2 regions of the Saccharopolyspora sp. 7B genome follow, and region 1 is predicted to be linked to the other one. Evidence: riboswitches for the same ligand, from Rfam matches in the RefSeq annotation. Region 1 holds a riboswitch; the other holds the start of a gene.
What was found. A riboswitch is a leader RNA that binds a small molecule or an ion and turns the genes downstream of it on or off. The one in region 1 is predicted to bind cobalamin.
Positions count from the first base shown of each region.

Region 2: another riboswitch for cobalamin. It lies ahead of metE (5-methyltetrahydropteroyltriglutamate--homocysteine S-methyltransferase); the one in region 1 lies ahead of LCD33_RS15795 (ABC transporter substrate-binding protein).

Region 1 is NZ_JAIUKC010000093.1:1,602-7,174, reverse strand. Features, by position in the region: gene LCD33_RS15810 (multidrug efflux SMR transporter) at 1-200, shown strand, start outside; gene LCD33_RS15805 (multidrug efflux SMR transporter) at 197-571, shown strand; gene LCD33_RS15800 (TetR/AcrR family transcriptional regulator) at 546-1,082, shown strand; cobalamin riboswitch at 1,378-1,511, shown strand; gene LCD33_RS15795 (ABC transporter substrate-binding protein) at 1,595-2,611, shown strand; gene LCD33_RS15790 (iron ABC transporter permease) at 2,608-3,630, shown strand; gene LCD33_RS15785 (ABC transporter ATP-binding protein) at 3,627-4,400, shown strand; gene LCD33_RS15780 (LLM class flavin-dependent oxidoreductase) at 4,390-5,223, opposite strand.
Region 2 is NZ_JAIUKC010000226.1:1,075-6,647, forward strand. Features, by position in the region: gene metE (5-methyltetrahydropteroyltriglutamate--homocysteine S-methyltransferase) at 1-1,310, opposite strand, end outside; cobalamin riboswitch at 1,440-1,681, opposite strand; gene LCD33_RS27250 (VCBS repeat-containing protein) at 1,867-2,514, shown strand; tRNA gene LCD33_RS27255 (tRNA-Arg) at 2,728-2,804, shown strand; gene LCD33_RS27260 (LysR family transcriptional regulator) at 3,702-4,544, opposite strand; gene LCD33_RS27265 (hypothetical protein) at 4,630-4,932, shown strand; gene LCD33_RS27270 (SDR family NAD(P)-dependent oxidoreductase) at 4,929-5,573, shown strand, end outside.

The DNA.
Region 1 (5,573 bases):
TCGCGACCGTGCTGCTGTCCTGGCTGGTGCAGCGGCTGCCGGTCGGACTCGTGTACGCGGTGTGGACGGGCGCCGCGGCGGTGGTGCTGGTGGCCGTGGACCGGGTCTTCTTCGCGGTGCGCACCAGCCGGGTGCAGCTCGGCGGCATGGCGGTGACGCTGCTCGGCATCGTGCTGCTCGGCACCGGGACGGGCGGATGAGCGCGGCGCGCCGGGCGTGGGCGCACCTCGCGGGCACCATCGTGCTGGAGATCGTCGCCACCCTGGCGCTGCGGGCCTCCGCCGGTTTCACCGCGCCGGTGCCGTCGGCGGTCGCGGTGGTCGGCTACGGTGCGACGGTCGTGCTGCTGTCGCGGGCGCTGCGGGTGATCCCGCTGGGCGTGGCCTACGTGATCTGGACCGGCGCGGGGACGGCCGGGGTCGCGCTGCTGGGATCGGTGCTGTTCGCCGACCACCTGCCCCCGGTGGCATGGCTCGGCGTCGCGTGCGTGATCGGCGGCGTCGCGATGATCAACCTGGCGAGGCGGGATTCGCGGGAGGAACGCGGTGCGGCCGAAGAACACCCCGAATGATCCCGAACGGCGGGAGCGGATCGTGGACGCCGCGATCCAGCTGATCCGCGACGGCGGCACCTCCCGCGTCACCGCGCGCGCCGCCGCGCAGCAGGCCGGGGTGCCCGTCGGTTCCGTCGCCTACCACTTCGAATCGGTGCGCGCGCTGCTGATCGAGGCGAGCAGGCGGGTGCTGCGTTCCCGCGCCGAGTCCCTCGACGAGTGGCTGCGCGGGGTCACCGCGGACACCGTCGTCGCCCGGCTCGCCGAGCTGGTCCACCACCACCTCACCGCGGAGCGCGGCACCAGCGTCGTCACCTACGAGCTGTACGTCCTCGGCATGCGCGACCCGGAATTCCGCGCGGTGAGCCGTGCTTCGCTGGTCCACCTGCGGGAGAAGCTGGCCGAAGTGCTGCCCGCTCCGGCGGCGGACCGGCTCGCCGCGACCGCCGACGGCTACCAGATGCAATGCCTCTTCGAGGAGCGAACCCCGCCGGTGGAGAACATCCGCACGATGTTGCAACCGGACTGATGTCTGTTCGTCCGTTGCTCGGGGGTCGTTCCCTGTCAGCGGGGAAGCCGCTGAGCAGCGACCACGCGCGCAGGTCGACCACCCGCGGGTTCTCAGCGCTTTCCTCGCGAGAACAGCGTTTTCGCATGTGGCGGAGCCACCTGTGAAAACGATCCCGCAGCGAGGAAAGCGCTGAGTCCGCCACCCATCCCCGAAAGCAGAACGAGTGGCGGTGCCCGCAGCGAGGAACATCACCTTGATGGGGTAGTGGTATGTCCGGTTAGGGTGCTCGGGAGCCAGTCGCGCCCGCGAGGGCAGGGAATCCGGTCGGAATCCGGAGCTGACGCGCAGCGGTAGGGGCGATGGGCGAGGAACGGCCGCACGGCCGCGACCACTGGACCACCGGGTCCGGGAAGGGACCTCGCCCGGCGAACCCGAGCCCGAAGACCTGGCTGGCTCCCCGGACCGCACTCGGTGCCGGGTCGCAGCCTGCCGGGCCCCGCGCATGGGTCCGGGGTGAGGAACCACGTGACATGCCGTTCTCGCGCCCCCGCGCGTTCCGGGCCGGACTGGTGGCGTTGACCGCGACCGTGCTGGCCTCCTGCGCCGCCCCCGCCGACGACACCGCACCCGCCGCCGGGGCGACGACGCTGCACAACTGCGGCACCGAGGTCACCGTCGCGGAACCGCCGCGGCGGGCGGTGTCGCTGAACCAGTCGACCACCGAGATCATGCTCTCGCTGGGACTGGCCGACCGGATGGTGGGCACCGCGACCTGGACGGAGCCGGTCGACCCGCCGCTGGCCGCGGCGAACGCGCGGGTGCCGAAGCTCGCCGAGAACACCCCGTCGTTCGAGTCCGTGCTGGACACCGAACCGGACATCGTGCTCGGCGCCTACCAGGCCATGTTCACCGACGAGCGCGTCGCCGACCGCGAGCGGTTCACCGAGCTCGGCGTGCCCACCTACCTGTCGCCGAGCAACTGCCTGCCGGAGGAGGCGCCGCTGCCGGAACCGGTGCAGCTGGCCGACATCCACCAGGAGGTGCAGGACATCGCCGACCTGTTCGGCGTCCCCGAGCGGGGCCGGGCGCTCAACGAGCAGCTGCGCGGCCGGGTGGAGGCGGCGCGGCAGAAGGTCGCCGGGCTGGACTCGCGCGGCGACATCTCGGTGCTGTTCTGGTTCGCCCGCACCGAATCCCCGTACGTGGCGGGCTCCACCGGGTCTCCGGCGATCATGGCCAGGGAGCTGGGCGTGCGCAACGCCTACGACGACGTCACCTCGATGTGGCCGCAGGTGTCCTGGGAGGACGTGCTGGCCCGCGACCCGGACCTGCTGGTGCTCGGCGATCTCACCCGCGACGGCGAAGGCGACGGGCTCGCGGCGAAGGAGCGGTTCCTGCACGAGGACCCGGCGGTGTCCCGGCTCGCCGCGGTCCGCGACGACCACCTGCTGAGCATGACCGGCACCGAGCTGAACATCAGCCTCCGCACCGTGCAGGGCATCGAGCGGCTCGCGGACCGGCTCGTCGAGCTGGACCGGCAGCGGTGACGGCGGGGCGGCTGCCCGCCTCCGCCATCGTGCTGGCCGGGATCCCGGCGCTGCTGCTGTCGATCGCCGCCGCGGTCACCCTCGGGCCCGCGGACCTGTCGGTCGCCGACGTGGGCAGCGTGGTGGGGCACCGGCTCGGGCTGGTGGACACCGAGGTGTCCCGCATCGGGCAGGGCATCGTGCTGCAGCTGCGGTTGCCGCGGGCGCTGCTGGCCTCGATCTGCGGTGCCGGGCTGGGGGTGTGCGGGGCGGTATTGCAGACGCTGGTGCGCAACCCGCTCGCCGACCCGTACCTGCTCGGGGTGTCCTCCGGCGCCTCCACGGGCGCGGTGTCGGTGGTGGTGCTGGGGCTCGGGGCCGGGGCGATCGGGTTGACCGCGGGGGCGTTCGCGGGAGCGCTGGTGGTGTTCGCGCTGGCGCTGCTGCTGGCGTCGGTCGCGGGTGGCGCCGCCGGGCACACCGTGCTGGCCGGGGTCGCGGGCACCCAGCTGTTCTCCGCGCTGACCTCCTACATCGTGATCACGTCGGCGGACGCGGAGCAGACCCGCGGGGTGCTGTTCTGGCTGCTGGGTTCGCTGTCGGGGGCGCGGTGGAACGACGTGGTGCTGGCCGGGATCGTGTGCGTGGCGTGCCTGGTGCTGTGCCTGGCCCGGGCTGGGGCGCTGGACGCGTTCGCGTTCGGCCAGGACGCGGCGGCCTCCCTCGGGGTGCACGTGCAGCGGTTGCGGATCGTGCTGCTGGTGGCGACGGCGCTGCTGGCGGCGACGCTGGTGGCCGCCGCGGGCGCGATCGGGTTCGTCGGCCTGGTGCTGCCGCAGGCGGCGCGGCTGCTGGTCGGACCGCGGCACCGCGCGCTGCTGCCGGTGACGGCGGTGCTGGGCGCGGTGCTGCTGGTGTGGGTGGACGTGCTGGCCACCACGATCGCCGCGCCGCAGGAGGTGCCGGTCGGCGTGGTCACCGCGCTCGTCGGGGTGCCCGCGTTCGCCGTGCTGCTGGCCAAGCGGGGGAGGGTCTCGTGAGCCTGACCGCGAACGACGTGTCCTGGTCGGCCGGGGGAGCGCTGATCCTCGACGGGGTGCGGCTGCGCGTGGAACCCGGGCGGACCGTGGGCCTGCTCGGGCCGAACGGATCCGGGAAGTCCTCGCTGCTGCGGCTGCTCGCGGGCCTGCGCCGACCGGCGAGCGGGACGGTGGCGGTCGGTGACCGGACCACCGACCGCTGGCCGCGCCGCGAGCTGGCCCGGCGGGTGGCGGTGGTCGAGCAGCAGGTCGGCACGGACGTGGACCTCACCGTCGCCGAGGTCGTCGCCCTCGGCCGCACCCCGCACCGCAGCGGCTGGGGCGGGCGGAGCGCGGCGGACGAGGAGATCATCCGCCGCGCCCTGGCGCAGACCGGCCTGGACGGGCTGGCGCACCGGCGCTGGCACGGGCTCTCCGGCGGGGAGCGCCAGCGCGCCCAGATCGCGCGGGCGCTGGCGCAGGAACCGGTGGAGCTGGTGCTGGACGAGCCGACGAACCACCTGGACATCGCCCACCAGCTGGACCTGCTGGCGCTGGTGCGGCGGCTACCGGTGACCAGCGTGATCGCGCTGCACGACCTGAACCTGGCGGGGATGTTCTGCGACGAGCTGGCGGTGCTCTCCGGCGGCCGGGTGGTGGCGGCGGGCACCCCGCGGGAGGTGCTGACCGAGCGGACCATCGCCGAGGTCTACGGCGTCCGCTGCGAGGTGTCCGAAGTGGACGGACATCCGCACGTCCGGTTCCTGCCGGAGCTGCCGGTCAGCGGATGAGCTCGTCGGCGACCCAGCGGGCGACCCCGGGCGGGAACGGCGCGGGCAGGCCCAGCACCACGTGGGTGAACCCGGCCTCGACCGCCGCGCCGATCGCTTCACGGGTCTCGGCGGGCCGCTTGTAGTCCACCGCCAGGTGGATCGAGCGGGTGATCTCCGCCGGGTCGCGGCCGATCTCGGCGCAGCGGCGGTCCAGCATGGCGCTGCGGGACTTCGCGTCCTCGATGTCGCCGCCGGGGATGTTCCACACGTCCGCGTGCGCGGCGACGATCCGCAGCGTCGCCGCGGCGCGCCCGCCGATGAGGATCGGCGGGTGCGGGCGCTGCACCGGCTTCGGGTTGCCGAACGCGCCGGTCAGCCGCACGTGCTCGCCGTCGAAGTCGAACGGCTCGTCCTCGGTCCACAGCCGCCGGATCACCGTGCAGGCCTCGTCGAGCGCGCCGACCGCGCGGGCGGTGTCGTGGAACGGCATCCCGTGCGCGGCGTACTCGCGGCGGGCCAGCGGGTGGTCCGGCCGGGAACCGACGCCGATGCCGAAGTCGAGCCGTCCGTCCGAGATGACGTCCACCGTGGTGGCGATCTTCGCGAGCACCGCCGGCGGCCGGAACCGGTTGCTGGTCACCAGCACGCCGACGCGCAACCGGCGGGTGGCGGCGGCGAGCGCGGCGAGCATCGTCCAGCCCTCGTAGGCGGGGCCGTCCAGATCGCCGCCGATGGGCATCAGGTGGTCGAACAGCCAGGCGTGCTCGATCTCGGGGATCGCGTCGGCCTCGCGCCAGACCTCCAGGAGGTCGCGGTGGTGCAGGTTCTGCGGGGCGGTCATGATCCCGAAGCTGGTGCGGGTGGAATGCGTCACGGGGGATCCTCCGGTGTCCTCGAGTTAATCGGAACAAAGTTCCGTTTAATGGGTGCAGATGTGGGGCTGTGGTGGGCAGGATGGGTGCGGCGCGGGTCGGCCGGTCGGCGGTGGTGGCATCCGCGGTCGCCGTGCCGCGACTTCCCTGGTGGGGAGCCGCGGAAGTGCCGTTCTTCTCAGGTTCGTCGAACGGCGGTCGCTCGATCGCGCCGGGCCCGCTCGGGGCGGGGGGCCGCGCCGGTGGAGCGCTCCCGCTCGCGCTGGTGCCGCGGTCGGGCGAGGCGTTCCGGTGGCCGTCCCGCTCTGGCATCATGGAA
Region 2 (5,573 bases), on a different contig from region 1:
GTGGTCGTCGGCAGCGGCGGCAGCCGCAGCGACTTGCGCTGTGCGGCGAGCCGGTTCGCGTAGTCACCGCGCTGGGCGTGCTCGGGTTTGAGCGAGGTGAGCCGCGCCTGCACCCGGTTGTTGCGCACCCGGTCGGCTCCGGCGCGGTCGGCGATGCGCCGCCGCGCGTCGTCGAGCTGCTCGGCGACGGTGTCGCGGCCCTGGTGCAGCGCGCGGTCGAGGACGACGACCTCGCCGACCTTCTGCGCGGCGAACGCCAGCCAGGACGCGACCTGCGGGTCGAGGTCGGTTTCCGCGTCGACGTCGTAGGGCACGTGCAGCAGCGAGCAGGAGGTGCTGACGGCGACCTCCCCGGCGAGGCCGAGCAGGGTGGCGGCGGTGGTGAGCGCCTTGTCCAGGTCGGTGCGCCAGATGTTGCGCCCGTCGACGAGGCCCGCGACGAGCGTCTTCTCCCGCAGCCCGGGCACCGACGGGAGTTCGTCCACGGTGCGCTGCCCGGCGACGAGGTCCACGCCGACGGCTTCGACGGGGGAGGAGGCGAGCACGCCCAGCGCGTCCCCGAGGTCGCCGAAGTAGGACGCGACCAGGATCTTCGGCCGTTCCGAGAGCTCGCCGAGCCGCTGGTAGGCGGCGCGCAGCGCGTCCAGGTCGGCCTGCGAGCGGTCCGCGGTGAACGCGGGCTCGTCCAGCTGCACCCATTCGACCCCGGCCCGGTGCAGCTCGCCGAGCAGTTCGGCGTAGGCGGTGACGAGCTCGTCGACCTTGTCCAGCGGGCGGAACGAGGCGGGCGCGCCGTCCTGCGGTTTGGACAGCAGCAGGAACGTCAGCGGTCCGACGACGACCGGGCGGGTCTTGATGCCCAGCTCAGCGGCCTCGTGGTACTGGTCGACGACGGTCTGGTCGGACAGCCGGAACTCGGTGTCCGGGCCGATCTCCGGGACGATGTAGTGGTAGTTGGTGTCGAACCACTTCGTCATCTCCAGCGGTGGCGCGGATTCCACGCCGCGGGCCATCGCGAAGTACGTGTCGAGCGGGTTCAGGCCCAGTTCGGCGAAGCGCGGCGGGACCGCGCCGAAGGTGACGGCGGCGTCGAGGACCTGGTCGTAGTAGGAAAAGGTGTTTCCCGGCACCGAGTCCAGCCCGGCGTCGCGCAGCGAACGCCACGTGTCGGTGCGCAGCGTGCGCGCGACTTCGCGCAGTTCCGCTTCGCCGGTGCGGGACTTCCAGTAGCTCTCCAACGCCCGCTTGAGTTCCCGGTTCGGACCGATCCGGGGGAACCCGAGCACGGTGGATCCGATTGTGCTGGTCAACGCTCTCTCCTCGCGAGCTGGACGGCAGTTCTGCGAGGTCGAGCGGGCAGGATCCGGGCACACGTGGCCGCACGCGGCGGCTCGTTCGTCCAGGTCTTCCCGCGAGACCTCGCAACAGCGCGCGTCACGCAGGACGCGCGCACCGGCGGCAGGTCTTCGGACTCGTGGGCGCTTCCCGGTGGAACCGGGGTCTTCTACTGGCCGTCGCTTCCCGAGCTCGCGCTCAGTGCTGTGACCGGTCGTGGCGACCGGTGACGGCGTTCGTTCCCACTCACCGCTGCGGGGCAGTCCCGGATTTCCACCGGGTTCCCTCTTGCCTCGCGCACCCCCGCTTTCGCAGGGCTGTGCGAACCACCAGCACTTCGGAGGCTACTTGCTTCTGGCGGGAAGACAAGGCCCTGCCGTCCGGATCACCCGGGCGCCGCGACGACCGCCGGAAGGTTTTTCGAGCCGCGGGCAACCTGCCGCGCGGTGGTGCGTCTTGTGAACAGGTGAGGGGGCGGGACGGATTTCTTCCGTCCCGGTGCGACGAAGCGATCGGGAGGAACCGGCTGTGGTGAAGAGCGGTATTCGGGCGGGTGTGGGCATCGGTGCGCTGGCCGTGGCGGCGATGGCGCTGGTGCCGGCAGGGATCGCCGCCGCTGACTCGAGCGAGACGTCCGTTGTGGACTTGAACGGGGACGGAACTCCGGACACCGCGCAGCTGTCCGCCATCGGGGACGGGGCGAAGCAGTCGCTCAAGTTCACTGTGGACGGTCGTACGACCGAGGCCGTGCTGACCGGCGACCCGTCCTTCGGCACCCAGCCGATGCGGGTGCTGGACGTGAACGGCGACGGCAGGCAGGAACTGCTGGTGACGGAGTCCGTCGGCGCGAACACCACCTGGTTCAGCGTGTGGGACCTGGGTGCCGATGGCGCGCCGCGCGAGCTGAAGACGCAGGACGGCGAGCCGCTGAAGATCAACGAAGGCGGCGGGATCGGTGCCCGCCTCGGCTACGAGTGCGCGCCCGCGGGCTCGGACGGCCGGGTCCTGATCACCTTGGCCGCGTCGAACGAGAGCCAGACGACGGAGCCCTCCTACGACGGTTCCCGGGTCGCCTACGAGGTGCGCGACGGCGTGGCCACGCCGGTCGACGACTACTCGTTCACCGGTGTCGGCAAGGACGACGACGTGCTGCGGGTGCAGCCCGAATCCTGCTCCTGAGGGGGAGCCGTCGGGGCCGTCGCGCGGGATTCGCGCGGCGGCCCCGACGTGCGCGCGGTGATTCCTCTGTGATCTTCCGGCGCGATTCCCGGCGTGGAGCTGTCGATCAGCTTGCCGTTCGATACCGGGTCTGCAACGCCGTTGGCGTCGGTACCACTGTCGACGGAGCGGCCGGTTACCCTGCTTGCTGCAGCTCACGCGAGCGATGTGCGGGCCCTCGTAGCTCAGCTGGACAGAGCAAAGGACTTCTAATCCTTAGGTCGCAGGTTCGAGTCCTGCCGGGGGCGCCACCAGGGGAGACGCCGATATTTTCGGATCTCCTGTGAAGGGGGTTCGGTGGTGATAAAGCACCGGTTCGAGCGTGGCCCGTGTGAGCACAGCGCTTGGTGAGCAAAGGTTTCGGTCTCGTTGTAGACCGCTTGGGCGCGTAGTGGAGCTCGGTCGGATCGATGAAAAGTTCGAGATTCGGCCCGCCTCCCTAGTGGTGCGTGCTACGCGCCCTGCGGCCGCGTCCGCAGCATCTCCGTCGGGCTTGTCGCCAGGTGCTGATCAGTGCCGGTGGAACGCGGCGGACGGCTTGTGTTTTCCGCCGCCTTCCACTGTCGGGGTCGACTCCGGCCGCCTCAACAGCGACCGCACCGACAACGGCACGGCACAGCGCGCCTATCTCGAACCCGGCCCGGACGAACAGGACACGGCCGCACGGGCCCGCCGCGCCCACGCACTCACATCGCAGCTGGTCGACGAATCCGCCCGCGCCATCCACCAGTGACGGGTCGAGACCTTCGATGCCGCTGACCCGAGGGCTAAACGACCTCGTTGACACCGCAGCCGACCTCGCCGCACCCACCAACCGCGTCGGCGATCCCGTGGTACTTGAAGTACGGCGGTACGAGCCTGCTCTCGTGGTCGTTGCGGACTCTGAGGGTGCCGTTGCCCGAATGTCGCTGACCGGGACACGATCTGCCAGCCGGACTGGGGCCCGTCCGATCCGATGCCCTGAGTAGTCGTCGGCAGGTGCGGGGGCGGTGTCGTGATGGCGGCGCCCACCGCCCCCAAGCGTCGTCAGCGTCGCCTTCGGGTGCGGCCAACCCGACCACCAGCGACCAGCCGCGCGAGGAGCACAGTCCGCCGTTGCGGGTAGCGATATACCTCCGGATCTCCGCCGACGAGGTCCACCCGCCAGGCTAGAAGTTCGAAGGTGGTGCGGTGACGGCCGCCTCGATGAGCGCGGCGACCGCGGGACGATGGTCCTGGGCCTGGCGTGCGATGACAACGTGGCTGGGGCCGGCGTCGGTGACGGGGACGCAGATCACGCCCGGCGGGGTCGGCCGCACCAGTGAGCGTGGCAGGACCGAGATCACCCGGCCGATGGTCACCAGCGGGAGGAGTTCGGCGACGGTTTCGATCTCTGGCTCGGCGCCGTCGCCGGGAACATCCTTCCAGCGGGGGAATCGTTCTCCGGCGAGATCGGCGAGCTCGATCGAACGCCGGGCGGCCAAGGGGTGGCCGACCGGAAGCACGGCCACTCGGTCTTCGGTGTGCAGCACCCGGGTTGCGAGGCCATCGGTGTCGTCGAACGGCGTGTAGAGCAGAGCTACGTCGGCCCGGCCGTCCCGGAGGAAGCCCGCCCGGCCCGTGCCGCCGCTGAACACGACATCGATCTCACGTGCGTCCTGGTACTGGGCGTAGCGGGTGAGGATGCCGGACAGCAGGTTCGCGTCACCACCGGGTTTGATCACCAGCCGAACGTGTTCCTCGGCGTCGGCCCGCTGGGCGCTGCTGACCGCCGTCGCCATGGCGTCGAGTGCGTGCCGACCGTGTTCGAGCAGCGCACTACCGGCTGTGGTGAGCGCGACCCGGCGACTCGACCGGGTGAACAGTTGCACGTTCAAGCGTGCTTCGATCCGCTGAATCGTCTTCGTCAGCGCCGGTTGTGCGATCGACAGGCGCTCGGCCGCGCGGCCGAAGTGCAGCTCCTCCGCGACGGTCACGAAGTACCGCAGTTCGCGGATCTCCAGCGAATCCATTCCTGCACGTTATCAGTTTCCGGAAGATGTGTATTGGACATCCCGCGAAGCGGCGGCGTTGACTGGTCTCATGATTAACCACACGATGATCGTCTCGTTCGCCGAGGCCATTCCGGACACCGAGCTGCGGCAGTACCTCGCCGACATCGAAAAAGCGATGCGTGACACCGGCGCCGTGGAAGATTTCGCCGTGCGGCGGCATATCCGGATGCCGGGCGAAGACGCCATTCCGGCTCTGGTCGCGACGGCGATCTTGCAGTTCGGTGTCGCTGACGAAGCCGCGCTGGCGCGGCTGTTCGCGGCGCCGGGCGCGCACGAGGTCATCCAGAAGTGGCAGGCTCGCTACCCGTACCGCGTGGCCTGGGCCAACCACGAGCCGCTGCGATGAACGACTTCGCCGGGAAGGTCGCGCTGGTCACCGGCGCCGGGCGCGGTATCGGCCGGGCCATCGCACTCGGCCTCGCTCATCGTCGCGCGGCGGTCGCTGTCCTCGACCTGGACGAGGCATCGGCCACCGAGACGGCTTCGGCCATCGACAAGTCCGGTGGAACCGCTTTCTCCGCCCGACTGGACATCGCGGACGAGGAATCCGTGGAGACGGCCGTCGGCCGAACGGTCACGACTTTCGGCCGGTTGGACGTGGCCGTGAACAACGCCGCGGTCCCCTCGACCGGGCAGGAGCTCATCGAAATGACCGCGACGGCGTGGGAACGAGTGATAGCCGTCAACCTGACCGGAACGTTCTTCTCGATGAAGCACGAAATTCCTCACCTCGTGCGTGCTGGCGGCGGTGCGATCGTGAACGTGGCCTCCAACGGTGGCCTGTACGCGATCCCGCACGCACCGGCTTATGTCGCGAGCAAGCACGGCGTCGTCGGGCTCACCAAGACGGCCGCGATCGACTACGCGTCCCGGCACGTCCGGATCAACGCTGTTGCGCCCGCGATCACGAGAACGGCGATGTTCGATCAGGTCGCCGCTGGTACGGACATGGCCTCGCAGCAGGAAACGGCCACCCCGTTGGGGCGT